One region of the Massilia sp. METH4 genome, then DNA from elsewhere that is predicted to be linked to it. Evidence: predicted binding sites of a transcription regulator. Region 1 holds the regulator's gene; the other holds the start of a gene.

Region 1 (14,433 bases):
CATAGAAGCTTGGCGCCGACGGCACCGACACCGGGCCGCGACAACTGGGCAACGATTTCCTCCAGCCAGCCGTCATGCAAGGCTTCGATGTCATTGTTGACGAGCCCGACGATATCGCCGGTTGCGAGCGCGACAGCCCGGTTGTTCAGGTCCGCATAGTTGAACGGACCGGGCATCGGCATGATGCGCACGCCATGCTGCGCGATTTCGGCGAAATAGTCGTGTGTCGCCTGCTCGACCGAGCCATTGTCGATGACGATGATCTCCAGACTGGGCCAGGCCGTGAACCGTTCGATACTGTCGATGCAGCGCTTCAGCAGGTCTGCGCGGTCGCGCGTTGGAATGACGAGGCTGACTATCAGCTCCCGCGCGCCGGGTGGCAATGCCGCGCGAACTCGGCGGGAAGGCATGGCCAAGTCCGGTGCAATGCGATCTGACACGTCCAGCGCGACGGCCGGTTCCATGGCCCGGATCGCCCGCGCGGCAGCCGCGGCACGGCCGGCACGCTCCTGTTCCGTGAACGGGGAGTTGACCTGGTACAGCACGCGCGGCACGTGCACGATCGCCTGCTCGCCGTGCGCCCATGCGCTCGCCAGCGACGACCAGGCAAACTGCGCCTGGCTGTCCGGCCTGGGCAGGACTTGCGCGACGGACCGGTGCACGAGCAGCAGCTCCAGCGGATAATCAGTAGCCAATGCATAGTCGGGATCCCAGGCGGGCTTGAACCACGGCGTGCCGTCCTGCTCGCTATCGGTGTACACCACCCGGGCATGCGGCAATGCGAATCCTGCCAGCGCATGGGCGAGCGCGGCCGGAGCAAGTGTATCGCCGGCGCGAATGCAAGCAATGACGTCGCAGCCTGCCGATAGCGCCTCGGCCAACAATGCGGAAAAGGGGGACGCGGTAAAGACACGGATGGCGACCCCCTGCCGTTCCAGGCTTGCCCTGGTGCGCTCGATTGCCCTCGCATCCGGCTCGCCGGTAATGAGAACGGCGGTCCTGAACGAGGCAACGGCTGCCGGCAGCGGCTCGGGCGGTGCCTGGTCGAAGCGGGCCGACCATTGCGGCCATGCGTTCATCGGCAGGCTGCGCGGGACACGGCGCTCGTACATGGCCGCAAGTTCAAGGGTCAGTTTGTCCGTATCGGCGGGCAAGAGCGCGGCCATGCCGTCGAGCGCGCAGCACGCCAGTACCGGGCTGCCGTTCAGTTCAACGCCATTGTCGTCCATTACGCGCACCGAGTGCGTCCGGCCGTCCGCCAGCGTAGCCGGTAACGCCAGGTCGAATCCATGCGCGCCTTCGACATACGCGCGTGCCGCCGGCAGCATCAGGTCCGCCGTGGCTTGCGCCACCATTTCCTCGCCAATGTAGGCGCGCACGGTGGTCGTGCTGCGCGGGTCGAGAGGATCGACTGCCCAGCCGAACAAGCGCAGGCCGCCGTCTCCCCAGACAAGACTGAGCGCGGGCGGCGGAGGGACTGTCGCATCGTCCAGCGCGAAACTGCCAGGGAGCATGACGTCCAGGTTGGCGACGCGTGCCGAAAGAATACCCGCCATGCCCTCGGGAAGGGACTTGAGATCGGCAACGAATCCGTGGCACACATCGGCATTGGGGTGCAAGGCGGTGAAGGTCTGGGCGAGGTCGGTACGCGCAACGTCCGCCGTGGCGGATACGCGCGGCACGCCGTCGAGACAGATCTCCACTACGACCCGTGCGTGGGGCCGCCCGCGATCGAGGGCCCAGCCGTACAGGAGGCCATTGCAAAGGCCTTCGATTGCGCCATGCCAGCGCCGGGCTGAGGAGTCCGGGGGAAGGTCGAGGGACACGTCAGTTTTCATCGCTTCCATTTTTCGAATTCATCAGGCGGTCATCGTACCTGGCTTGACCATGCCAGTTCGCAAGCCAGGATGCGGGATCGAAAGTGTCGTCGAGCGACACGACGCGCAGCCTGGTCGGCAGGCCTGCCGGGTCATCGGACAGCACGATACCGCAGCCGGCCGCCTGGAGCACGCGCACGTCGTCCAACAAGGGAAGGGCATCGCCACTGGCCGGAACATGGTCGACCACGCCGGTGTGCCACAGTGCTTCGCTGCAATCACCGAACACGAGCAAGCGCAGCTGCGAACCGGGCTGGCCGGCGATCGCCCTGGCAAGCGCGAGTGTATGGTGCACCCCGCGCGCCGAGGTACCGTGGCGCCAGACGGCGATGCGCTGGCAGGAGGCCCGCAGTGCCGGGAGCACGGCCGGCAAGGGCTTCTTTGCCACCGTGTTCGGCAGGGCCGCGGTGGCTTGCGCGGCTTCGGCCTTGCGCAGCCACGCGGCGGCGCCGGACCGCGCCAGCCCGGTGCGCAGTGCGAGGCGCGCCTTGCGGAGCGGGTCATCGCGCCGGAATGCCGCGAATTCGGGATAGAACGATGGATACCGTGCCTTTACCACGGTGCGGTTTTGCGCCACGCGAAGCGATTTCTCGGCGCGGAACGACACGGTGCCCGCATGCGCGACGAAGACGCCGGTCGCCTGCACATGGCGCCAGCCGGCGGTGCGCGCCCGCATGCACCAGTCGACTTCCTCGCCGTAGCCGCGCACGAGGGCGGTGCCGTCGAGCATGCCGACCCCGTCGAGCACGCAGCGGCGGATCAGCATCGTGAAACCGCAGCACGATGGGAGTTCGATATCGCTGCTGCCGCCGGCCGCGTGAACCACCGCGGCCGCGCCGTCCAGTGCGGCAAGCTCGCGCGCGTCGGGTGCCGGTGCGGCCTGGCTCATGACGGGGAAGCTGCTGATCTCGCCGTTATTGGTCCACGGCGTGACGGAAGCGATATCGGGCGCGGCATACAGCGCGCTGGCGAGCCGGTCGATCCAGTTGCCATGCACCTGTGTGTCGGCATTGAGCAGCAGCACGTCATGGTCGGGGAATTCGCGCATGCCGCGGTTCGTCGTTTCGATGAATCCAAGATTGCATGGATTGCGCAGCAGCTTGATCCGCCCCGCCGCGGCCTGCTTGTCGAGCCATGCCGACAGTGCCGGCTCGGGGCTGGCGTCATCGACCACCACCACGCGGGCAGGGGTGGCGTTGGCGTTCAGGCTGGCAAGCACACTGTTCAGGCACGCCTGTACCAGAGCCAGTTCGCGATAGACGGGAATGACGATCGAGACCGGTCGCGGTCGCGCGCCATCTTCCGCCGGAGCGCGTGCCTGCATGGTCGGCGGCTCATAGAACGCCAGGGGTGATCCCGGCAGAAGTTGTTGTTGTCCGTCGGGCTCCACCAGGGTCAGGGACCAGACGGCGCCGGGCCGCGGGCAGGCCAGCCGGAAGCGGCTGCCGTCGGCTGGCACCTCGAGGCGAAATTGCCGGGTTTCGTCCGAGAGCAGCAGTGTGGCGCGCGGCGCCGTGCCGCCCTGGAACACCATGCCGCCCTGGAACACCATGCCTTCGATGGCGTCGCCTGCTTTCCAGCACGCGCCAGTGTGAGCGACGCCAGCCGCGCGCAGCAGTGGCAGCAGGCTGGCATGCTTGCCTTCGCGGCAGCGGGCGGGAAGGAAGGCGGGGCCGAGGCTGGCCACGTCGGCGCGGCCGCCATCCTGCAGCCAGCTCTGCAGCATCGCGTCTTGCAGCACGGGATTTTCGGCGTCCGACAGCCATGCCGCGTGCCATGCGCGCGCGGCCAGAAATGGGTAGCCGGTCTGCAGCACTTTCGCGCGCAGCATGGCGGGAATGCTTTTCTGGGGAAAGCGCCGGCAAACGTACTCCGCGGCCACCAGCGCATCGGCGAGGTGGCCTGCCTTGAACATTTCCAGCGCCCGGGTCAGCAGTGCATCGTCGCGCAAGCGGGGCGTGCAGGTCGACAGGAAAAAGGGGGCGGGGCCCCCTTTCATTGGCATGAGACTGTTATCCCAGATCGATGCCCTCCACGACGGTGACCGAGCCGATCACGTTCACCTCGCCCGACGCGGGGTCGGCAGCGGCCATTGCAATCCCCGCCGCGACCTCGCCGCGCGTGGCAGCGGCCGTGTTGAGCAAACTGGACCAGTATGTCAGGCCACCCGCATCCGCCGCTCGACCGAGGCCGTTCAGGTAAAGCGATTCGACGAACTGTTCATTGGTCAGGCCGCCTCCAGTGTACTCCGCCGACGTCGTGAAGAAGTTCCCGATCTGGCCGATCCACACGCCCGCATCCGCCTGGTCGAACCAATACTCCAGGCCGCCCGCATCGGCCGTTCGGCCAAACAGTGCCTGGTACAGGTTCGCCACGGTTGCCTGCGCCATGTCATCCGCGAAGATCAGCGCGTCGCCACCATCGAGCTGGACGTACTGCACGTTCGAAATGTCGACGGCAAGTCCGCTGGTATTGTTGACAATAGCTACCGTGCCGGTCCCTTCGGTAATCGTGAAGTCTTCGTCGGTCCCCGCTGTCGCAATGATCGTGTCGCCGCCACCCGCGACGATGCTGCTGCCTTGCGCCGCGGTGACGATCGTAAAGCCCGTGCCGGCATTGATCGTGTCGCCGTTGCCGGCCACGACCTGGGTAGCCATCGCGTCGAGGATCGTGATGTTGTCGTTTCCAGCCGTCCCCGCGATGAACCGTTCGATCGGGTCGCCCGGCGCGCCCTGCACCGCGCTCGCGGAGAGATCCTGTCCCGCGGTCGGTACCGGGACATTGAATGTGGCGTTTACGCCGGCCGCACCCTGGAACAGCACGACGGGAATGTCGGAGGCGACAGTCACATTGGTGACGGTGAGGTCGGAAACGGTCACGAACGCGAGCTCCGTGCCCGGAGCAACGGTAACGATCTGGTTGTCCGTGGCGGCAACCTGTTCCGCGGCGATTACCGTATCACCGCCGGAAATCACCAGCGACATGATGCTGTCGATCGTGGCCGAGTTGAAGACTTCCGGTGAGGCCGTGGTCAAGGCGTTCGTCACGTCGGTCTGATTGGTTTCGTACATGAGAGACCCACTCCTAAAAAAGTTGAAGATGCCCCGGCAGCGAACCGGGTCTTGTCAAACGGACCCGGTGGCAAAACGCGGTCCGCTATTCGAATCATCTATTTCATCCACTCTTCGAGCTGCGCGGCGTTTACTTGCCAGCCAGGCCGAGCTGCACGGGTACAACCCTGTGTTCAAGTCTCGGCGACTTGATCCGAGTGGGAAGGGTGCCACGTTTTCTCACCGACGAGGAATCGTGTTCCAATCGTGCCGAAGGTGTCGCACATTATCCTCAGCCATTGTTGTGGATACACGTCAACTACTGAATGCATACCGAGAATCTACATTCGGATCGGCAACATTTCCAGCCGGAACGTCCTATACGATCAAAAATCGGCCTTTGCGAGGTGATCCTCGCGTTTCCTTTCTGAAAAGTGTTGCGCAGTTGAAACACCAAACAGCTCCGCGTTTCCCCCGCTGTTTCGATCTTCGTTCTCCGCCACCTTCCCCGACAATGCTTCCTGAATCATAGCGAGGCATTCCGGAGCACCCGATGGCAGAAGACAGCGAAGCCGAAAAGACAGAACCAGCGTCAGAGAGGCGCCTCCAGCAGGCGCGTGAGGAAGGCGACGTTCCCCGCTCGCGCGAAGTCGCGACGTTCACCGTGCTCATGGCCGCGGGGGCCGGCCTGTACATCTTCGGCTCCACCATGGCGCGCCAGCTGTCGGCCACGCTCGCATCCGGCCTGTCGCTCACACGCGAACAGGTGTTCGACATGGACGTGCTGGGCCACCGCATCCTGGCCGACGTGGTGCAGGTGCTGGTCACCTTCCTGCCGCTGGGCCTGGCCGTGATGCTGGTGGCGATCGCCTCGCCGGTGCTGGTGGGTGGCTGGCTGTTCACAGCCAAGGGCTTCATGCCCAAGTTCAGCAAGCTCAATCCGATCAACGGCATCACCAACATGGTGTCGAAGAATGCGCTGGTCGAGCTGGTCAAGGCCATCCTCAAGACGATTGTCGTGGGCGCCGTCGCCTACATGGTCGTGATGCGCTACAAGGACGCGATTTTCGGGCTGCCGACCGAGCCGGCCAACGAAGGCTTTGCCCACATGCTGGACATGCTGGCGATGAGCTTCCTGATCCTCGTGGCAGCGCTGGGCTTCATCGCCCTCATCGATGCGCCGTACCAGATCTGGCATTACGCGAACAAGATGAAGATGACGCGCCAGGAAATGATCCAGGAATCGAAGGAGTCGGACGGCAACCCGCAGATCAAGGGCAAGATCCGGCAGATGCAGCGCGAGATGGCGCGCCGCCGCATGATGCAGGACGTACCGACGGCCGACGTGGTGGTCACCAACCCGACCCACTACGCGGTGGCCCTGAAGTACGCCGATGGCTCGAAGGGCGCGCCGAAGGTGGTGGCGAAGGGCACGGACGCGGTGGCCGCGAAGATCCGCGAGCTGGCCAAGGAAAACAAGGTGGCAATCCTGGAAGCGCCGGCGCTGGCCCGTGCGCTGCACAAGCACACCGACATCGGCGACGAGATCCCGCAGCGGCTCTACGCGGCCGTGGCCGAGGTGCTGGCCTATGTGTACCAGCTGCGCGCCTACCGGCCGGGCGGCCATTACCCGGACCGGCCGACGAAGCTGGACGTGCCGGCCGACATGGACCCGAACAACGCCAAGCCGGCGCAGTAACCGGCAACGACACAGGTAAAGAGGGAAGAACACGATGCAAGCGCTCAAGATGCCCGGCTGGATGAACAATGTCACCGGCGGGAATGTCCAGACCCTGGCCGCGCCGATCCTGATCATCATGCTGCTGGCGATGATGATCCTGCCGTTGCCGGCATTCATCCTCGACCTGTTCTTCAGCTTCAATATCGCCATTTCCGTGATCGTGCTGCTGACCGCGCTGTACACGGTGAAGCCGCTGGACTTCATGGCCTTCCCGATCGTGCTGCTGCTCACGACGATGCTGCGCCTGGCGCTGAACGTGGCTTCCACCCGCATCGTGCTGACCGAGGGGCACACCGGGCCGGACGCGGCCGGCAAGGTCGTCGAGGCCTTCGGCCACTTCCTGATCGGCGGCAACTACACGGTCGGTATCGTGGTCTTCATCATCCTCACCATCATCAACTTCGTGGTGGTGACGAAGGGCGCGGGCCGGATTGCCGAGGTGGGCGCCCGCTTCGCGCTGGACGCGCTGCCCGGCAAGCAGATGGCGATCGACGCCGACCTGAACGCCGGCCTGATCGGCGAGGCCGAGGCGAAGAAGCGCCGCAGCGAAGTGTCGATGGAAGCCGAGTTCTACGGCGCGATGGACGGTGCCTCGAAATACGTGCGCGGCGACGCGGTCGCCGGCATCCTGGTCACCGTGATCAACATCGTCGGCGGCCTGCTGGTGGGCCTGATCATGCACGATATGGCGTTCGGCGACGCGGTGCGCACCTACACGCTGCTGGCCATCGGCGACGGCCTGGTGGCGCAGATTCCCTCGCTGATCGTTTCTCTGGCGGCCGGTGCCGTGGTGTCGCGCGTGGCATCCGAGAAGGATATCGGCGCCCAGCTGGTCGGCCAGCTGTTCGCAAAGCCGCAGGTGATGTATATCACCGCCGCCATCATCGGCGGCCTGGGCCTGATCCCGGGCATGCCAAACCTCGTGTTCCTGCTGCTGGGCGGCGCGCTGGCCGGTGGCGGCTACCTGCTGGCCAAGCGTGCCGGTGCGGCCGAGGAGGGCGGCGGCATGGCCGGCCCGGCCGGTCCGGGCGCCGCGCCGGGCGGCGCACCCTCGGGCGGCCCCTCGGCGGCCGGGCAGGGCGGCGCCGCGGCCGAGAGCGAAGAGGCCACCTGGAACGATGTGATGGCCGTCGACACGCTGGGTCTCGAAGTGGGCTACCGCCTGATTCCGCTCGTGGACAAGGCGCAAAGCGGCGAGCTGCTCAAGCGCATCAAGGGCATCCGCAAGAAGTTCGCGCAGGAAGTGGGCTTCCTCGCTCCGCCGGTGCACATCCGCGACAACCTGGAACTGAAGCCATCGGCCTACCGCATCACCCTGAAGGGCGTGGAGGTGGGCACCGGGGAAGCCTTCAACGGGCAATTCCTGGCCATCAACCCCGGCATGGCCAGCGGCACGCTGCCGGGCCTGGCCACCACCGACCCCGCCTTCGGCCTGCCGGCCGTGTGGATCGACGCCAGCCTGCGCGACCAGGCGCAGGGCATGGGCTTTACGGTCGTCGACGCGGGCACCGTCGTCGCCACGCACCTGAACCACCTGATCACGTCGCATGCTTCCGAATTGCTGGGCCGCGGCGAGGTGCAGGCACTGCTCGATCACCTGGGCAAGGAAGCGCCGAAGCTGGTGGAAGACCTGGTGCCGAAGACGATCTCGCTGTCGGCGCTGCAGAAGGTGCTGCAGAACCTGCTGGCGGAAGGCGTGCACATCCGGGACATGCGCACCATCATCGAGGCGCTGGCCGAGCACACGGCGCACACGCAGGATCCAAACGAATTGACGGCGCTGGTGCGTATCGCGCTGGGCCGGGCGATCGTCCAGCAACTGTTCCCGGGCAATGGCGAACTGTCCGTGATGACGCTCGACAACCGCCTGGAGCGGCTGCTGATGCAGGCGCTGGCCCAGGGCGGCGTCGATGGCGCCGGCATCGAGCCGGGTCTGGCCGATACGATCGCCCAGCAGGCTGCCCAGGCCGCCATGCAACAGGAAGCGCTGGGCGTCAACCCGGTGCTGCTCGTGCCCGGCCCGCTGCGGCCGCTGCTGTCGCGCTTCCTGCGCCGGGCGCTGCCGCAGTTGAAGGTGCTCTCGCATGCCGAGATTCCGGAATCGAAGACGATCCGGGTGACGGCGCTGGTCGGTAACACCTGATCCGCCACGCTTGGTGCCGCACACCTTTTCCTGCGGAAAAGGTGTGCGGCACCGGTTTTCCCGGCCGGAGTCTGCAGCGCAACCGCTACGGCTCGCCGGTCCCGGACTCCGGATGAGAACACCGGTGTCGTACACCATTTTCCGTAAGAAAATGGTGTACGACACCAGACGTATCAGGCGTTGCTGGCCGGCGCTGGTCGGTAACACCCGATCCGCCACGCTCGGTGTCGCACCTCTTTTCCGCAGGAAAAGGTGTGCGACACCGGTTTTCCCGGCCGGTCTGCAACGCAACCGCTACGGCTCGCCGGTCCCGGACTCCGGAAGAGAACACCTCCGAAGGAAAATGGTGTATGACACCAAGCGCGCCAGCGCCGCTGGCCTCTTCTTGAATTACACCCCTTTTCCCCGCCTGTTCCCCCGATGCTTTCTCCACGGCATCGTCAATAATTTCACCATCAAGAAAACTCTGTGCATGGCGAACAGGAGCAGCAATGAACGTCAAGAAATTTACCGCGCCCACGTCGCGTGAGGCGCTGCGGAAGGTGCGCGAAGCGCTGGGGCCGGATGCGGTGATCCTGTCGAACCGCCCGATGGATGGCGTGGTCGAGATCCTGGCCTTGGCCAACGACGACGCCGCCTCGCTGGCCAGCCCGGTGGACGATGCGCCGCCGGCAGCGCCGCACCTGGAGCTGGACGACGGCTTTGCCGCCGCGCCGGCGCCGCGCCCACAGGCATCGTTTGCTGCACGTCCCGCCGCGCCGATGAGCCGGCCCGCGCCGGAGCCCGTGATGGCTCCGCGCCCGAGCCCGGCGGCAGCCGCGCCGATGGCGCGCGCCCCGTTCGCCCAGGCGATGCAGGCCGCGCCGCAACCGGTGCAGCCGGCGCTGGACATGGCGAGCATTACGGCGCTGGTCGCCGAGGCCGTCACTTCCGCCAAGGCCAATGCCGCCGCCGAGATGCACGGCATGATGAGCGAGCTGCGCGCCATGCGCGGCATGATGGAAACCCAGCTGGCCGAATTGTCGTGGGGCAGCGCGCAGCAGCGCGAGCCGCACAAGGGCGCCGTGCTGCGCGAGTTGCTCGCTGCCGGCTTCTCCACCACGCTGGCGCGCCGCCTGATCGACAAGCTGCCCGCCGGCCGTGGCGCCGATGAGGCGCTGCGCTGGATCCGTAGCGTGCTGGCGCGGAACATCGCCGCCATCGCCAACGAAGACGCGCTGATCGAGCGCGGCGGCGTGTTCGCGCTGGTGGGCCCGACGGGTGTCGGCAAGACCACCAGCACGGCGAAACTGGCGGCCCGCTGCGTGATGCGCCATGGCCCGGAAAAGCTGGCGCTGATCACCACCGACGCCTACCGTATCGGCGCGCACGAACAGCTGCGCATTTACGGCAAGATCCTCGGCGTGATGGTACATTCGGTCAAGGATGAGGCCGATCTGCGCATCGCCCTGAAGGAGCTGCGCAACAAGCACACGGTGCTGATCGACACGGTCGGCGTCAGCCAGCGCGACCAGATGGTCACCGAGCAGGTAGCGATGCTGCAAGGCACCGATGTCGACGTCAAGCGGCTGCTGTGCCTGAACGCCACGTCTACCCAGGAAACGCTGACCGAGGTCGTGCGCGCCTACCAGGGCAGTGGCCTGGCCGGCAGCATCATCACCAAGCTGGACGAGGCCGCCTCGCTGGGCAATGTGCTCGACGTGGTGATCCGCCAGAAGCTGCAACTGTTCTATGTGTCGAATGGCCAGCGCGTGCCGGAAGACCTGCACCTGGCCCAGCCGGCCGAGCTCGTGGAGCGCGCGTTCCGGCTGAAGAAGGATACCAACCAATTTTCGGACGGCGACCTGCCGATGCTGATGGCGGCCGCCGGCAACGATGCAATGCGCGAGGTGCACCTTGGGTAACTTCAACTTCGATCAGGCGGAGGGACTGCGCCGCATGCTGGCGGGCCCGCCGCGGCCCCGCATCGTCACCTTCCTTTCCGCGACGCCGCAAGACGACAAGGGCGCCATGCTCGTCAACCTGGGCGCCTCGCTGGCACGGGCCGGCAACGACGTGGTGGTGGTCGATGCCTGCGCCAGCGCGCATGGCGTGGCTTCACGCCTCGGCGTGGACAATGGCGCTAGCCTACTCAACGTGGCGCGCCAGGAATGCGCGCTGAACGAAGTCATCCACGCGGTGCCGCAGGGCTTCAATGTGGTGTCCATGACGCGCGGCGAACCGAAGAGCGGCCCGCAGGAAGCGCGCCGCCTCGCCAAGGCGTTCGACGTGCTGGCGGCGCAGGCCGGCATCGTGCTCGTCGACGGCGAATTCGATGGCGAAGCGTTCCCGGTACCGGTGATGGCCAGCTCGGAAATCGTGGTCCAGGTATCGAACAGTGCCACCTCGATCACCAATGCCTACATGATGATCAAGCGCCTGAACCATGAGCTGGGGCGGCGGCCGTTCGGCATCGTCGTCACGGGTGCTTCCGAAAAGGAGGCCCGGGTCGTTTACGATAATATGGCACAGGCGGCAAGCCGTTACCTGGCAGTGAATCTCGTTTCGATGGGGTCAGTGCCGGCCGATGAGTATCTGCACCGCGCGGCGCGCCTGGGTCGCGCCGTGGTGGACGCGTTTCCGCTGGCTGGCGCCTCGGTAGCGTTTCGTCAACTGGCGGGGCGGTTTGCGCTGGCCGCGCCGGCGCAGATTGCAGGGGGCGGCCACACCATGCAGCACTGAAAAGAATAGAGATTTATGTACACGGTCAAAGGGAAGGTGAACAAGGATTCGCTGCTGTCGGAGCATATGCCCCTCGTGAAGCGCCTTGCTCACCACATGAAGGCAAAGTTGCCGCCCAGCGTGGAAGTGGATGACCTGGTACAGGCGGGCATGATCGGCCTGCTCGACGCGATCAACCGCTACGAGGAAACGCACGGCGCCCAGTTCGAAACCTATGCGGTGATGCGCATCCGGGGCGCCATGCTCGACGAATTGCGCAGCAGCGACTGGATGCCCCGCACGCTGCGGCAGGACATGCGCAAGGTCGAGAACGCCATGTCGGTGCTGCAGCAGAAGCTGGGCCGGCCGCCATCGGAATCCGAGGTGGCCAAGTCCCTCAAGCTGTCCCTCGAGGATTACCAGCAGATGCTGGGCGAGGGCGGCGGCCACCAGCTCCTGTACTACGAAGACTTCAAGGATGAAGAGGGCGATGGCAGCTTCCTCGACCGCTACGCGCACGACGAAGAGGCAGACCCGCTGCGCGCCCTCATGGACACCAATTTCCGCCAGGCCGTCATCAATGCCATCGATGTATTGCCGCCCCGCGAGAAACTGTTGATGGGCCTGTACTACGAAGAAGAATTGAACCTGAAGGAAATCGGCGCCGTCATGGGCGTTTCCGAATCACGTGTCTCGCAGTTGCATACCCAGGCGGTGTCCCGGCTGCGCGCCACATTGCGGGAGGGTGCATGGACTGGTCCAGCGTAGCGGGGCTCCTGCTGGCGCTGGCCGGGCTGATCGTGGGCCAGGCACTCGAAGGCGGTAACCCCTCGTCGCTGATCCAGCCGGCGGCATTCGCGATCGTGGTCATCGGCACCTTCGGTGCCGTGCTGCTGCAAACGCGGCCGGCCACCCTCAAGCGCGGTATCCAGATGACGCGCTGGGTCTTCCGGCCGCCGCCGGACAGCCGCATCCTGCTGGCCCGCGACATCCAGGCCTGGAACCAGACCGTGCGCCGCGAAGGCCCGCTGGCGCTGGAGCGCCACATGAACAGCGCGCGCGACGTGTTCCTGGCCAAGGGCCTGCGCATGATCATTGACGGCATCAACCCCGACAAGCTGCGCCAGCTGCTCGATACCGAAATCACGGCCTATGAAACGGCGCAGCGCCAGGCGGTGCGCATCTGGGAATCGGCGGCCGGCTATTCGCCCACGATCGGCATCCTGGGCGCCGTGCTGGGGCTGATCCACGTGATGGAAAACCTGCAGGACCCGTCGCGGCTGGGGCCGGGCATCGCCGTGGCGTTCGTCTCCACGATCTATGGCGTGGGTCTGGCGAACCTGTTCTTCTACCCGATCGCCAACAAGCTGAAGAACATCGTCACCGCCCAGGTGCACCAGCAGGAAATCGCCGCCGCGGTGTTCCACGACATCGCCAGCGGCGACTTCTCGCGCATCATGGACGAGCGGATCTCCACGCTGATGCAGGAGTATTAGTGTCCTGAATCACAAGTTCGTTGAAGATACATTTGACGAAATCGGTTCGAGACAAGGCGGAAATGCACGGCAAGGCCGTGGCCTTTCCGTGCATTTTCAACGCAGTATCGGGCCGATTCTCGTCGGATTTATTCAACGAATCTGGGATTTAGGACACTAACCATGAGCTTCCAGTACCGCCGCGCGCGCCGCCCGTTCGATGAAGAGCCGGAAAACCACGAGCGCTGGCTGATCTCGTACTCGGATTTCATCACGCTGCTGTTCGCGTTCTTCGTGGTGATGTACGCGATCTCGTCGGTGAACATCGGCAAGTACCGGATATTTTCCGATGCGCTGGGCGAGGCGCTGGGCGGGCAGGGTGCCAACGTCAAGCCGAATACGGAAGTGCTGAACCAGCCGATCCCGAACCCGAACCTGAAGAAGCGGCAGGAAATGATGCGGCAGGAGCGCGCCTCGCTCACCAAACTGGCCCAGGACCTTCAATCGACGATGGCGCCGCTGGTCAAGGAAGGCAAGGTGCGCGTGACGCAGAACAGCCGTGGCGTGTCCGTGGAAATCAATGCCAGTGTGCTGTTCGACCCGGCCGAGGCGCGGCTGACGCCGGAATCGCAGGAAGCGCTGACCGCCGTGGCCGAGGTGCTGAAGAACGACCCGCACGCGATCCAGGTGGAAGGCCATACGGACGACCAGCCCGTGCGCAATATCTATCCGTCGAACTGGGAATTGTCGTCGATGCGCGCCGCCACGGTGGTGCGGCTGTTCATCGAATCCGGCGTCGCGCCGACGCGCCTGACGGCCGTCGGCCACGCGTCGAACCATCCGGTGGCCTCGAACGAAGACCCGATCGGGCGGGCGCGCAACCGGCGCGTGGCGATCACCATCTTGTCGACGTTGCCGGATACGGAGACGGAGATTCCGACGGAGCCGGCGGGGCCGGCACCTCAATAGAAAACCAGTGTCGCGCACATTTTTCTGCGAAAAATATGCCCGACACCGTCATTTCATGCTTCAGCAACTGCGGCTTGCGCATCGGTGTCAGACACTATTTCCCTCGGGGAAATGGTGTCTGACACCGGTTTTCTTTTGAGCCAACTAGTCAGCCTGCCAGGAACCCGCGCGACGTCGTGGTCGTGGTGGTCAAGCCGCTCGGCCCGTAGACATTGCCGCCCGGGCTCGGTGGCCGCAGGGCTTGCAGGGCGCCCTGGGTATGCGACAGCTGCTTGTTGATCAGCGTGCCGTTCAGCCGGTTCAATTCCTTCGCCTCGCGCGTGTGCGCGAGCACGTCGTTCCACAGCGCCTTGTCGTCCGGCGAGCCGTGGGCGCACAACCACTCTTCCATGCCTGCCTCGTGCGGCTCGAAGCCCGCCTGGCCCAGCGCCGCATGGCGCTCCGCGGCGAGTGCGCCCATGCGGTTGATCACCTCGGC
Region 2 (14,433 bases), 2.9 Mb from region 1:
TGTATGGCTGGAGCTACGGCGGCTTCATGACGCTGCGCCTGCTGTCGCAGGGGTCGGACAGGATCGCCGCCGGCGTGTCCGGCGCGCCCGTCACCGACTGGGCGCTGTACGACACGCACTATACGGAACGCTACATGGACAAGCCTGCCGAGAACAAGGAAGGCTACGCGGACAGCACCGTGTTCAAGCATGTGGACGGCCTGAAGTCGAACCTGCTGCTGATCCACGGCATGGCCGACGACAACGTGCTGTTCACGAACACCACGAAGATGATCGACGCGCTGGTGAGCCGCGGCGTGCAGTTCGAGCTGATGACCTACCCGGGCGCCAAGCATGGCGTGTCGGACCGCAAGCAGCGCAAGCACGTGCAGGTGAAGATCGATGAGTTCTTCCGCAAGCACCTGAAGCCGGAGACCGTGCAGTAACACGCGGCGTTTGTGCATTGGTGTCCGACACCGGGCTTTTCCGGTGTCGGACACCGGTTTTCGCGTGAGGTCGGCGTCCCTGTGGATGCTTCAGGGCAAAACCGGTGTCCGACACCATTCGCGAGCGAATGATGTCCGACACCAGAAACACCAGAAACACCAGAAACATGCGGCACCTCGGCCGCTCAAAGCAAAACAGCCGCCCTCGGGCGGCTGTTTCGTTATCGGCACTGGGCCGTATTACAGCCCGCCCTGGCGGTTGCCGCGGTTGACGGTGACATCGTCGTCCAGTGCGTCATCGACGGCTTCGCGGGCGTCGCCCACTTTCTTCTGGACCTTGCCTTCGGCCTGGTTCTTCAGGCCCTTGACCTGCTGCTTCGAGCTGCCCACCAGTTCGCCGGCCTCTTCCTGGATCTTGCCGCCGATTTCCTTGGCCTTGCCTTTGATTTGATCGCTGTTCATGATCGAGCTCCTCTATGCGTTGCGGCTTGGGGGCCACGATGGCCCGTTGCCTTGAACACCCGCGGTATCGCGTGTGGATGGGGAAATCATACGTTTCGTAATCATTTCCCTCCGTTCGCTCCCTAACATTGCAAAAGAGTTCAGCTACCAACGGTCGGGTTTAAGGACTGCTTAAGCGTCACTGGACGGCGTGTTACCAGACGCGCACCCGCTGCTCCGGCGGCAGGTAGAGCTTCTGGCCGGGCTTCACGTCGAAGGCATCGTACCAGTCGTCCAGATTGCGCACGGTGTAGGTGCGCCACTGCGAAGGCGCGTGCTCGTCGGTGGTGACCTGGTTGCGCAGCGAGGCTTCGCGCGCCTTGGTGCGCCAGGCATGCGCGTAGCCCATGAAGAACTGGCGGTCCGTCTCGGCGTTCGCCTTGCCGCCGAGCGAGGCGTGATAGGCATCCAGCGCGGCGGCCAGGCCGGCCAGGTCGGCCAGGTTCTCCGCCAGGGTCAGCTGGCCGTTGAGCTTCAGGTCCGGGAAGGCTTCATAGGCCGAGTACTGCGCCACCAGCGCCTGGGCCGCCTTGGCGAAGTGCTCGCGGTCTTCCTTCGTCCACCAGTCGCGCAGGCGGCCCTTCGAATCGAATTCGGCACCGATATTGTCGAAGCTGTGGCTGATCTCGTGGCCGATCACGGAACCGATGGCGCCGTAGTTCACGGCATCGCTCGCCTTCTGGTCGAAGAACGGCGGCTGCAGGATCGCCGCCGGGAAGTTCAGCGCATTCTGCATCGGCATGTTGACGGCGTTGACGAGTTGCGGCGGCATCGACCATTCCTTGCGGTCGACCTTCCTGCCCAGCTTGGCCAGCTCGAGCTTGTAGTTGAACTGGCTGGCGCGCCAGGCGTTGCCGAAGGCGTCGTCCGGCTTGATGTCCAGGCCGTCATACGACGTCCATTTCTCCGGGTAGCCCACGCCCACGTACAGCACGTCGAGCTTGGCGTGCGCCTCGCGCTTGGTGCTCGCGTCCATCCAGTCCAGCCGGTCGATGCGCTGGTGGAAGGCGTTGACGATATTGCTCACCATTTGCTGCACCTTCGCCTTGGCGGCGGGCGGGAAATGCTTTTCAACGTACATCTTGCCGACCGCTTCCGGCATCGCCTCGTTCACGGCCGCCAGGCCGCGCTTCCAGCGCACCGACAATTGCGGCGTGCCGCTCAGCGTGCGGCCGTAGAAATCGAAACGCTGGTCGACGAACGCCTTCGGCAGCGCGCCGCCGTACTGGTTGACCGTGTGGAAGGCCAGCCAGTCCTTCCACGTCTGCACGGGCATCTCGGCCACGAGCGCGGCGGCGCCCGTGACGGCTTGCGGGTGGTAGACGATAAAGCGCTTCTGCTTGCCGAGGCCGGCGCTGTGGAAGAAGGCCTTCCAGTCCAGGCCGGGCGCCTTCGCGGCGAAATCCCGGTCGGTCCAGGTATTGTTCGCCTTCTGCATGTTCGACGACTCTTCGCGCGAGGCGTGCGACTGTGCCAGCTTGCGCTCCAGTTCGAACACGCGGGCCGCGCGCGCTTCCGGCTCGGAGAAACCGGCCAGCTTCAACATGGCGGCGATGTGCGCCTGGTAAGCCGTGCGCAGGCGCCCCATCCGCTCGTTCTCCTCCAGGTAGAACGCGCGGTCGGGCATGCCGAGGCCGCCCTGCAACAGGTAGGGCATGTACTTGTCGGGCGCCGTGAAGCCCTGGGCGACCCACACGCCGAACAGGTTCTCGGTGCTGAAGTCGGTGGCGTTCAGCGGGTCGACGTCGGCGCGCAGACTGGCGCCCAGCGCTTGCGTGAGGCCGGCCTTGTCGCGAATGGCCGCGATCTTGTCCAGCGCGGGTTTCAGCGGCGCTGCGCCGCGCGCCTCGATGCCTGCCTCATCCATGATCGCCCGGTAGAAGGCGGCCACGCGGCGCGCATCGGCCGGCGCGCCCTCCCGGTCCGCCGCCTCGATCAGGCGCACGATGTTCTGGTTCGTATCCTCCACGATCGTGTGGAAGGCGCTCCAGCTGCTGCGGTCGGCCGGGATCTCGGTGGCTGCGAGCCACTGGCCGTTCGCATAGGCATAGAAATCGTCGCCGGGCAGCACGGCTGCGGATGCGTGCGTGGTTGCCTGGGCGGGGGCAGCCTGGTGCGCCTGGGCTCCGGTAAAAGCCAGCGCGGCGCACAGCGCCATGGCGAGGGTGCTCGTCCGCGGCGGACGGCGCAGTACTTGGAAGGCTTGCATATAGTCCCTTGTATCGTTGGTTATAGTGTGGCGCGCAGTGAGCGACATTCGCCAGCCTGCACTGTAGTCCCTGCGGCCTGCCGTGACGAGGCCCGTGCGACAGGCTGCTAAATTGCGGGATAGCCTGCAAAACGCGGGCGAATCCCGCTATAGTTCACCTACGGCAACAAGTAACAAGGAGAGCATGATGACGCTGGAGGAATTGTTCGAGCAACCCACCGCGCTGCCGACGGCGCCGAAGATCGTCCAGGAGCTGGTGGCGAGTTTCGACAAGGCGTCCGTCTCCACGGAGGAGATCGCACGCAAGATCTCGCTCGATCCCGTGCTCAGCGCCAAGCTGCTGCGGCTTGCGAACTCGGCTTACTACAATCTGTCGCGCAGCATCGGCACGGTGGAGGATGCGGTACTGATGCTGGGCTTCGTGGCGGTGCGCACGCTCGTCATCAGCTCCGGGCTCGTCAACGGCTTCAAGTCGGTGACAGGGCTCGAGCTCAAGGATTTCTGGCGCTACAGCATGCGCACGGCCGTGGCGGCCAAGTGGATCGCCAGGAAAACCCGCGACAATGCCGAGCTGGCGTTCACGATCGGCATGATGCACGCGATCGGCCAGCTCGTGATCCACGCCGCGATGCCGGACGAGGCGGCGGCGCTGGACGCCGTGGCTGCCCCGCTGGGCGAGCAGCGGCTGGCCGGGGAACGCAAGACGCTGGGCTTCACGTACGCGGACGTGGGCGCCGAGCTGGCTCGCCGCTGGCAATTCCCCGCCGTGTTTTCCGACGCGATCGCGGCCTTCCCTGCCCCGCTCGAGCGCGGCGCCGTGGACCGGCTGGCGGCGATCGTCCACCTGGCGGCCTGGCGCGCCCGCGCGCTGGAGGAAAGCCACCTGGCCGAGCAATTTCCGGCGGAGGTCGGCAAAGTGCTGGGATTGGACGCCGAGGCCATCGAAGAAATGCCGCCGCTGGACGAACTGGCTGCCGGGCTGGACGAGATGTTGAAATAGAACATATTGTCTGGCTGGCCATGCCGGAAACTATTTTCAATTTTTTTTCAAAAAGGCCTAAAGTTCCCGTCACCCCTGACGTAAATCATGACAAGCAGTAATCCGATCATGATTTATCCACGGTGGCGCCATGACCTCGACCGACGTTCTCTCGATGTACGAAAACATTGCCGGCTTGACCAGCAAGATGGTGGTGGCCGCCCAGGTCAGCGATTGGAACACGCTCGACCGCCTGGAAAATCAGTGCGCCGCGCAATCGGTTGCCGCGCTCGGCGGCGTGCCGGCACTGGACGGCAGCGCCCGCCAGCGCAAGATCGACTTGCTCAAGCAGATCATGGCCAACGACCGCGCGATCCGCGACGTGACCGAACCTTGGATGGGCCGGCTGAACGGCTGAGCCTTCCCGCTCCAATGCAAAAGCGCCCCGCGGGGCGCTTTTTTGTTGGCGCTTGCCCGGTGTCGTACACCATTTGCTTGCAAATGGTGTACGACACCGGTGTTTGGCAACGTCAAGCCGCCTTGCTCTCCGGTGCCGGCGCCGCGGCGGGCTCGATCCGCGCCAAAACGTCATCCTCGTCCCGGCTCCAGCTCTGCCTCACGATCGGACTGCGCTTCATCTTGGCCTTCCGGATGAAGTGCACGATCACGCCGAAGATCAGCAGCAGGACCAGGCTGCCGGCGAACAGGAAAGTGAGCAGCTTGGGCCGGGAGATCTTGATTTCCTTCTTTGGTTCGGGTGGCGGCGGTGCCGCTTCCTTCTTTTCCTCGGGCCTGGCCTTTGGCGCCTCGGCGGGCGCCTCCGGCGGCGCGGCTGCTTCCGGTTGTGGCACCAGCTCCGGCACGGCGGAAGCAGGTTTCGCGGCCGGCGCCGGCTGCGCTGCGGCCGCGGCAGCGGCAGCGGCCGGGACGATCGTGTCGCCATGCGCCGGTGGGATCGTTTTCGACGCCCGTGCTGCCGGTGCTGCTGCCGGTGCTGCTGCCGGTGCGGGTCGCGGCGCAGGTACCGGTGCTAATGCTGGTGCTGGTGTCGATGCAGGTGCCGATGCAGGCGCCAACGCTGCCGCAGGCTTCACAGGCTCAGGAAGCGCCACGCGGGCCGCGCCGGCCGAGTTCGTCATCGCCAGCTGCGTCTGCAAGGTCTTCAGCTTGCCTTCCAGTTCGGCCAGTTTGGTCAACATCGCGGCATCGGGTTGGGCGGCGGCGGACGCGGCTTGCGCAGCCGCGGGGGCTACCTTCGCCGGTCCAGCCGGCTGGATTGCCCCTTCCACGCTTGCCCGCGTGGCCCGCGCGGCCTCGGCCAGTGCCGTCTTCGAGGGCAAGAACGAGCGCTGCGGCGCCTTCTGCTCCTGCTCCGGCTCCGGTTCCGCGACAGCCGGCTTCGCGCTCGTGGCGACCCGCTTGAAATCGCCGGCGGTCGATGCGTACTTCAGCGCCTCCTTGCGAACGTCCTGCTGGCTGATCGCCGGCTTGGCCTGCTTTTCCTCCGGCGCCTCGACCTTGCCGCCGCGCGTCGCGATCGCCTGCTCGACGGCGCCCATCAGCGCGCGCTCGGCGGACGTCGCTTCCTTGCCAGGGGACACTCTGGCCATCAGGACGCGCGGCCGCTCCACGGCATGTGCACGGGTCGACGGCCTGTCGGCGCGCTCGGCGGCGTGGAGACGGGCGGACGACTTTTCGGGATGCCCGGCAGCGGCCGCGGCAGAAGGAGCCGCGGCAGGAGCGGCGGCAGGGGCGGCGGCGATAACGGCGGGCGCCGGGGCCGGGGTCGGGTCCGGCGACAGCCACAGCGTGACGCCCCGCACGCGCTCCCTGCCGCCCGAGGCCAGCTGGAAGTACAGGTGCAGCACTTCCGCCTGCACCGGGGCGCTGGTGGTAATGCGCAGGACGCGGCGGCTGTCGCGCTTCTGGATCGACACCGTAGCGCCCGCCAGCGCCGGGTTCATCTTCACGTTCGCGCCCTGGAACACGTCCGGCCGGGCCAGTCGCGCCTGCAGGTCCGCCATCTCCTGGGCAGTCAGTTCGGTCAGTTCGATGTCGGCCGACAGCGGCTGGCCGCTGTACGAGCGCACCGAGGCGTCACCGAGTTCGGCGGCATGGGCGCCGGTGGCGGTGGCCAGCGCCAGCACGGCCAGGCGGGAAGAACGTAGCAGGAGCGACATGATGGACTCGAATAAGGAAATTTCCGTAACGTAAGTGTTTAACGGCGGAAATTCCTAAACTTTGAGTGGATTAACCGGATTTCATCCTTGGGTTACACTCTTTGCATCATTTACGACAGAGGACGCCATGGACAGCAGAACCGAACGCGACAGTTTTGGGCCGATCGACGTGCCTGCCCACCAGCTGTGGGGAGCGCAGACGCAGCGCTCGCTGCACCACTTCCATATCTCCACCGAAAAGATGGCGCCGGAGCTGATCGCCGCGCTGGCCAATGTGAAGCGGGCCGCGGCGCGCGTGAACGTCGACCTCGGCGTGCTCGATGCCACCAAGGCCGATGCGATCGTGCGCGCGGCCGACGAGGTATTGGAAGGCAGGCATGCCGGCGAATTCCCGCTGTCCGTCTGGCAGACCGGCTCGGGCACGCAGTCGAACATGAACATGAACGAGGTGCTGGCCAACCGCGCCTCCGAGCTGCTGGGCGGCGTGCGTGGCGAGGAGCGCAAGCTGCACCCGAACGACGACGTGAACAAGGGCCAGTCGTCGAACGACATCTTCCCGACCGCCATGCACGTGGCCGCCGCGGTGGCGCTGGCCCGCGACGTGATCCCAGCCCTGCACCAGCTGCGCGCCACGCTGGCCGCCAAGGCGGAAACGTTTGCCGACATCGTCAAGATCGGCCGCACGCACCTGCAGGATGCCACGCCGCTGACGCTCGGCCAGGAATTCTCCGGCTACGTGGCCCAGCTGGACCACGCGGAGCGGGCGATCGAACACGCGCTGCCGGCCGTGCTGGAGCTGGCGGCGGGCGGCACGGCCGTCGGCACCGGCCTCAACTCCCACCCCGAGTACGCAACGCGCATCGCCGCCGAGCTGGCCAGCCGCCTGCAACTGCCGTTCAAGAGCGCCGACAACAAGTTCGCCGCCCTCGCCGGCCACGAGGCGCTGGTGGCGGCGCACGGCGCGCTGAAGACGCTGGCGGCCGCCCTGTTCAAGATCGCCAACGATGTGCGCTGGATGGCTTCCGGCCCCCGCTCCGGCCTGGGCGAGATCACGATCCCCGAAAACGAGCCGGGCAGCTCGATCATGCCGGGCAAGGTCAATCCCACGCAATGCGAAGCCGTGACGATGCTGTGCGCCCAGGTGTTCGGCAACGATGTGGCGATCTCGTTCGGCGGGGCTTCCGGCAACTTCGAGCTGAACGTCTACAAGCCGCTGATCGCGCACAACTTCCTGCAAAGCGCCCGGCTGCTGGCCGACGGCATGCGCAGCTTCGACGAGCATTGCGCGCGCGGCATCGAGCCGAACCGCGAGCGGATCGGCGAGCTCATGGAGCGGTCGCTGATGCTGGTGACCGCGCTGGCACCGCACATCGGGTATGATCGCGCCGCCCAGATCGCCAAGAAGGCGCAGCACGAAGGCACCACGCTGAAGGAAGCCGCGCTGGCCCTCGGGTTCGTGACCGCGGAACAGTTCGAGCAGTGGATCGTGCCGCTGGCGATGACACGGCCGGGCGCCAAGGGCTGACCCGGCCAATGAAGCAAACCGGACTTTATTTGGCGCAGGCTTAACATCTGCACAATTAATTTCCGGTTTGATAAGAATGAGGATAAAATGCAAAAAGTAGACTTTGAATTAACGTCGGATTTCATCGAACTGAACCAGCTGCTCAAGCTCGTCGGCCTGTGTGACAGTGGCGGCGCCGGCAAGCAGATCGTGGCCAGCGGCGACGTGCGGGTGGATGGCAAGCAGGAACTACGCAAGACCGCCAAGATCCGCGCCGGCCAGCACGTCACCGTCGGCGACGTGCGAATCACGGTTTTGGGTCAGCAAGGTGCCGACGGGCCTTAATCTGCCGCAAATGCAGCACCACTGCGGCGACTATAGTGGACAGGCTTTACTATCCGGAGCGCGCGCATGGACCATCTCGACCCCACCCGATACCCCGAACCGCCTCAACCGAAACCGCAGCAGGCCCAGCAAGCTTCCCTGCAAGCCGATGCATTGCCGGCCGCCGCATTACCGGCCGCCGCATTACCGGCCGATACGTTGCCCACGCAGCAGCAGCTGATCGGCGACCTGCGGCAAGTGATCGACAATGCCGAAGACTTGCTGACCTGCACCGACAGCGCCCGCAACGGTGCCTACCGCGCGGCCCGCGAAAAGCTGGCCCAGGCGCTGGCCATCGCCAACGAGGAGTTGACACGCTTCGAGGATGCGCAGATCGATCGCATGATCGCCGCCACCCACGAAGCCAGCGTGCGCCATAACGACACGACCGGCGAAGCCCGGCTGTTACGTGCCTTTCACTGACCGGTAGCGTCTTCCGTGCGCAGCGCCGCGAACGCGGCATGCGCCATCCACCGCCCCAGCCGGGGTGCCAGGTCGAATCCCCGATCTTCCGCCAGCGCGGCGTCGATCGCCGCGCCCATCTTCGCCCCCTCCTGCAAGGCAGCCAATGCCCGGTATTGCGCGGCATCGAGCGCCAGCACGCCCGGCTGCCAGCCGCGCCGGTGCACCAGGCACCACGAGGGTGATGCGATATCGGACGGGAATGGCACGGCGCTGCCGGATTGGTGGGCTTGCCACAGCGGCACCACGGCCCAGTCCGAGGCAAACGTGGCGGCTGCCGGATGCGGCGCCAGGCGGCAAGCCTCGAACGCTTCGGCCGAGATGCCGGCCAGCGCCGCGGGCGCCAGCGGCTCGGCATCCGCCGCGTAATAGGCCCGGTGTAGCAGCCATTCCAGCCGGGCCATGTCCGGCAGGTAGGGCAGCCCGGCCACGTGGGGAAAATCGTCGAGGAAGGCGGCGAAGCCGGCACCGAACTCGTTGAGGTCGGCATGCGCGGCCGGGTGGCGCGTGCCGTACTCGCGCGCCAGCGCGGCCAGGAAATCGTCGCCGACGAGCTGGGTGACGACGGGAAAAGCGGCTTTCAACGCACGCTCCCAGCTGCCCGCGAGGTTGCCGCGGTAGACGGCCAATCGGGCGGCGTGCGGCGCGGGGCGCAATGCCGCCGCCAGTGCGCCCTGCCCTTCGGCCGCCAACAGCGCGCCGGCGAAGCGTTCCTGCAAGCCGGCGAGTGCCTCCCTGGCTGGTGCGCATCCCGGCACCCCGGCCGGCGCGCGCGGCGGTTCGCTTTCCGGAACCTCGGCCGGTGCGCGCGGCGGTTCGCTTTCCGCAACCTCGGCTGCGGCGCCGGCCGGTTCGGGCGCAGGCGCGGCGCGCGCCAGCAAGGCCGACGCCTTGTCCGCCTCGGCCAGCAGCACGTCCAGCGGCGGCACGCGGGCATCCCATTCGATCAACGTCGGCACGGCACCGAAGCGCGCCAGTGCCGCTTCGTACAGGCGCCATACCGGCTCGGCGACCGCCGCGCCATGGTGGTCGATCACCACGTCGGGCGTGACCAGGTGTCCGCCGAGGTGGATTTCACCGACCAGTCCCGGCGGGATCGCCGCCAGCGCGGCAAGCGCATCCTCGCCGTGGTTGCATTGGTTGACGTACAGGTTATTGATGTCGAGCAGCAGGCCGCAGCCCGTGCGCCGCGCCAGCTCGGCCAGGAATTGCGCTTCGCTCATCGTATCGGCCGAAAAGCGCACGTAGGCGGACACGTTCTCGACGAGGATGCGCCGCTTGAGCACCTCCTGCACCTGTGTCACGCGGGCGGCCAGCAGGCCGAGCGTGGCTTCGTCCAGCGGCAGGGGCAGCAGGTCGTGCAGGTGCCGGCCGGGCACGGCGCCCCAGCTCAGGTGTTCGGAAACGAGGAAAGGTTCGATGCGCGCGGCCAGCGCGCGGATGCGTTCCAGGTGTTCCGGCACGATGCCGTGAGCGGAACCCAGGCCGAGACCCACGCCATGCAAGCTGACCGGATAGTCGCGGCGCACGCGCTGCAGCACGTGCACGTCGCGACCGCCCTCGGCCAGGTAATTCTCCGTGTGCACCTCGACCCAGCCGGCGCGTGGCCGGCCAGCCAGGAAATCGGCGTAATGCGCCGCGCGCAGGCCGATACCAGCTGTCGCGGCCATGGCGGTCTTACTTCTCCTTCGGCGGCGGCGTGGTCTTGCCGCCCAGCTTTTCGCAGGTGCCCTTGGCGACCCACTTCCACTCGGTGGGCGCATTGTCGGTTTGCGCCATCGACGCGCAACCGTGGGCGCCATCGGACGAGCCGCAATCGTTCTGGCCGGCCTTCGCCACGCCGTAGCATTTTTCCTTGTCCGCCCCGCCGCCCATCTGTGCGTGCGCAGCGCCCGCCGCGCATGCCGCGGCCAGCGCCGCGGCGATCATCGTCCGCTTGTCCATCGTTTCTCCAATCCAGTCAACAACCTGCCGATTCTAGCGAAAGTTGCTTCAAAAATGGGGACTGTCCCCATTTTTGAAGCAACTATTTTCCGGAAATAAAAAAACCCGCTGTCCACGGGGAACAGCGGGTCAGCGCGTTCGGGGACGCGCTCAAGCAGTGGTGTTGATCCGGTTGCCCAGGTGCGGCGGCAGGTTCGGGGCGCTCGGCGTGGCCGGCAGCGCTGCGATCAGGGCTTCGGCGGAAGCGGCTTGCACGTCCATCGCCTTCTTCAGCACGGCCATGCTGACTTCCTGTTTCGTACCAGTCTCGGCGATCGTCGTCGACAGGCGTGCGATGCTCATTGCATCCATGTTAGCTCCTTTGTGCCGCCCCGTGACGAGGCATTTCCTCGTTTACGGAAGAGTCACAGCGAACTTGAGGCAGGCGGCGCCATTTTTTTCAGCAGCCAGGCCAGCACGGCCTCGCGGTCTCCGAGATCCAGCCATTCGACGTGCGGCGCCGCGTCGGCCGGGCGCGGCAAGGTCGAGGCAACGGCGACGATGTGCGGATCGTCCGGATACAGCGGGCCCTTGTCGCCCACGGCCCGGTGGATTTCCAGTTTATCGATGGGAAAGGCCTTGAAGCCTTCCACCAGGGTCAGGTCGGCCGGCGCCAGCCGCGCCAGTTGCTCGTCCAGCCCCGGTTCCGGCGCGCCGCGCAGTTCGCGGACGATGGCGAAACGGTAAGGCGACGCCACCATCACTTCGGCCGCACCGGCGCGCCGCAGTCGGGCGCTGTCCTTGCCCGGTGGCTCCAGTTCCAGGTCATGGTGGCTGTGCTTGATGACGTTGACCTTGCGGCCCAGTTCGGACAAGCGGCCGACGAGGTATTCCAGCAAGGTCGTCTTGCCGCTGCCGGACCGGCCGACGATGCCGATCACCGGCCCCGCATTCGTGATAGGTGCTGTCTGCATCGCGGCATTATACGCCTGCCGGCCGGTCACGGCACCGCTAGCCGACTGGTCTAATCGGTGCTATATTGCCTTCATGACCACCGCTCACCTCCCCGACGTACGCCGCCACATCCTCGACGTGGCCCACCCGCTGCTGCTCGCCAAGGGCTTCACGGCGGTCGGACTGGCCGAACTGCTGGCGGCGGCAAGGGTGCCGAAGGGTTCGTTCTACCATTACTTCGCCTCGAAAGAGGCATTCGGCGAGGCGATGCTGGAAACGTATTTCGACGAATGCCATGCCAAGATCGATGGCTTGCTGGGCGGTTCCGGCACGGCGGCCGAGCGGTTGATGGCTTATTTCGACGACTGGCTGACATCGCAGACGGACGAGCATGCGCAGAGCCGCTGCCTCGTCGTCAAGCTGGGCGCGGAGGTCAGCGACCTGTCCGAACCGATGCGCGCGGCGCTGGACCGCGGGACGCGCGCGGTAACGGCAAGGCTGGCGGCGACTCTCGCGGCCGGCGCGCAGGACGGCTCGCTGCCCACCCTGCCGGACCCGGCCGGCACGGCGACGGCGCTGTACCAGAACTGGCTCGGCGCCAGCCTGCTGGCGAAGATCCTGCGTGACCGGGCCCCGCTCGATACGGCGATGGCGCAGACACGCACACTGCTGGGACTCGGCTGAGTCCTTTTTTTGATGTTTGCTAGACGACCGGTCTAATTCAAAGGAGCCAACCATGCCGCAAAATAACAACGTGAACCGCCGCATTCTCCTCGCCGCCCGCCCAAAAGGCTTGCCCTCACCTGCCGACCTGCGCATCGAAGAGACCGACGTGCCCGTGCCGGGCGAAGGACAAGTGCTGCTGCGTACCCTGTACCTGTCGCTCGATCCCTATATGCGCAACCTGATGGACGAAGTCGGCCCAGGCTACGCACCGCGCGTGGAGATCGGCGGCACGATGGTAGGCGGCACAGTCAGCCGCGTGGTCCGCTCGCGGCACCCAGGCTTCCAGGAAGGTGAGCTGGTACTCGCCAACGCTGGCTGGCAGGACTACGCGCTCTCCGACAGCAGCGACCTGATGCGGCTAGGCGACATGCCGCATCCGTCGCGCGCGCTGGGCGGGCTGGGCATGCCGGCATTTACCGCCTATGTCGGCCTGCTCGACATCGGCGCGCCGCGGGCCGGCGAGACTGTCGTCGTCGCCGCCGCGACGGGTGCCGTCGGTTCCGTCGTCGGCCAGATCGCCCGGCTCAACGGTGCGCGCGTGGTCGGCATTGCCGGCGGTGCCGACAAGTGCCGCCACGCCATCGAAGAGCTGGGCTTTCACGCCTGCATCGACCGCAACGATCCCGGCTTCGCCCAGCGCCTCGCCGCGGCTTGCCCCGACGGCATCGACGTCTACTTCGAGAATGTCGGCGGCGCCGTGTTCGATGCCGTGGTCCCGCTGCTGAACGTGGGCGCGCGCATTCCCGTATGCGGATTCATCGCCCACTATAACGATGCCGACGGCGCGGCCGGCCCGGACCGGCTGCCGCGCGTGACAGCCGCGATCCTGCAGAAGCGCATCCGCATGCAGGGTTTCATCATCCTGGATCATTACGCCACCCGTTATGAAGCGTTCCGCCGCGACATGGAGGGCTGGCTGGCGGACGGTAGCATCCGCTTGCGGGAAGACGTGGTCGAAGGGCTCGAGAACGCCCCCGCCGCATTCGTCGGCCTGCTGCAGGGGCGCAATTTCGGCAAGCTGGTCGTCCGCGTGGCCGACCAATGATGCTTAGGGCTCCGGCCGGAACGGGCCGTCGTCGCCACCGCCGGCCATCAGGCATAACAGGCCGACACAGGCCAGCACGATGACGAGCGCGCCCGGCTCCGCCGCGGCGGCGTCGGGAGTGTAAGCCGCGCGCACGGGCGCGGCAGCGGCTAGCAGGGGCAACGCTTGCAGAATGTTGAGCTTCATGTGGTCATCCCGGGTGGTTGTCGATATGCCAAGCATGACGAACTTGTATGACCGGGAGATGACTGCCCAATCGTGCGCGACGTTCCGCACCGAAGTTCAGTAAGGCATCCGGTAACGGTAGCCGCGGAATGTAAAGACCGCCCCTTTCGGCTCGAGGCGCACCAGCACCAGGCCGGGCGCGACTTCGTCTCCCTCGCGGCGCAGCACCTTGTCGATCAGGACCAGGCGGTCCGCCGGATTCGGCGAATACATGTAGCCGCTCATCGAGATCGGCGGGATCGCCCGCTGGATCGGTTCGGGCAGGTCGCGAAGCGCCTGCACGTGCTCCTCACCGGCCGGCTCTTCCTTCTTTGCGGCGCGCGCGCCTTCCCCGCGCAGGGGTGGCGGATTCACGCCCGCGACGGGCGACCCGGCATGGACCGGCTGGACGGCGGGCGGTGGCGTGCTGGCGGCCGCCAGCGCCGTTGCTGAAGCAGCTGCGGCAGCAGCCGGCTGCGATACCGGTGGCGCGCGCCTGGCCGGCGTCACGGCCACCTGCGCGGATTGCGCCGGCACCGCCTGCGCAACGGGCAGCTGTGCGGATTGCATCGGCACCGCGTGCGCAACGGGAGCCTGCGCGGATTGCATCGGCACCGCCTGCGCAACGGGCACCTGCGCGGATTGCACCGGCACCGCCTGCACAACGGGAGCCTGCCCGGAGTGCCCAGGCGCAGTCTGCGTCAAGGGCACCTGCGCGGCTGGCACGGCCGCCACCGGCACCACTGGCGGTTGGGCGGGGGCGGTCGCCTGCCGCCATATTACGGCGGCAAGCCCGACGATCGCCAGCGCCATCACGGCAAAGGCGGCCGCCAGCGGCTTGCGCAGCGGTGCGGCGCCACCGGCGGGAGCTTGGGGCACGGGCGTGTGGATGCCCGGCGTTTCACCCAGTTGCCGCTCGGCCTGCGCCTTCTTCAGG

What was found. Region 1 encodes FliA, which starts transcription of late flagellar genes. Its sites were predicted from a motif close to CTAAAGTTTNNNNNNNNNNNGCCGNTA; they were not measured.
Region 2: the regulator FliA is predicted to act here: its motif matches at 4,193-4,219, upstream of V6Z91_RS14685 (flagellar protein FliT).

The regions. Positions count from the first base shown of each region.
Region 1 covers NZ_CP146614.1:391,592-406,024, reverse strand. Annotated here, with positions in the region: gene V6Z91_RS01895 (glycosyltransferase family 2 protein) at 1-1,847, opposite strand, end outside; gene V6Z91_RS01890 (glycosyltransferase family 2 protein) at 1,828-3,882, opposite strand; gene V6Z91_RS01885 (DUF4214 domain-containing protein) at 3,890-4,948, opposite strand; gene flhB (flagellar biosynthesis protein FlhB) at 5,481-6,626, shown strand; gene flhA (flagellar biosynthesis protein FlhA) at 6,661-8,811, shown strand; gene V6Z91_RS01870 (hypothetical protein) at 8,936-9,340, shown strand; gene flhF (flagellar biosynthesis protein FlhF) at 9,303-10,715, shown strand; gene V6Z91_RS01860 (antiactivator of flagellar biosynthesis FleN protein) at 10,708-11,532, shown strand; gene V6Z91_RS01855 (RNA polymerase sigma factor FliA) at 11,548-12,279, shown strand; gene V6Z91_RS01850 (flagellar motor protein) at 12,261-13,007, shown strand; gene motD (flagellar motor protein MotD) at 13,170-13,955, shown strand; gene V6Z91_RS01840 (flagellar protein FlgN) at 14,104-14,433, opposite strand, start outside.
Region 2 covers NZ_CP146614.1:3,327,581-3,342,013, reverse strand. Annotated here, with positions in the region: gene V6Z91_RS14705 (S9 family peptidase) at 1-425, shown strand, start outside; gene V6Z91_RS14700 (CsbD family protein) at 666-887, opposite strand; gene V6Z91_RS14695 (M13 family metallopeptidase) at 1,081-3,135, opposite strand; gene V6Z91_RS14690 (HDOD domain-containing protein) at 3,323-4,135, shown strand; gene V6Z91_RS14685 (flagellar protein FliT) at 4,266-4,532, shown strand; gene V6Z91_RS14680 (hypothetical protein) at 4,645-6,294, opposite strand; gene fumC (class II fumarate hydratase) at 6,422-7,819, shown strand; gene V6Z91_RS14670 (RNA-binding S4 domain-containing protein) at 7,907-8,143, shown strand; gene V6Z91_RS14665 (DUF883 family protein) at 8,210-8,605, shown strand; gene V6Z91_RS14660 (DUF692 family multinuclear iron-containing protein) at 8,599-10,314, opposite strand; gene V6Z91_RS14655 (DUF2282 domain-containing protein) at 10,322-10,588, opposite strand; gene V6Z91_RS14650 (YjfB family protein) at 10,739-10,939, opposite strand; gene mobB (molybdopterin-guanine dinucleotide biosynthesis protein B) at 10,993-11,541, opposite strand; gene V6Z91_RS14640 (TetR/AcrR family transcriptional regulator) at 11,615-12,205, shown strand; gene V6Z91_RS14635 (NADP-dependent oxidoreductase) at 12,258-13,292, shown strand; gene V6Z91_RS14630 (hypothetical protein) at 13,296-13,478, opposite strand; gene V6Z91_RS14625 (general secretion pathway protein GspB) at 13,575-14,433, opposite strand, start outside.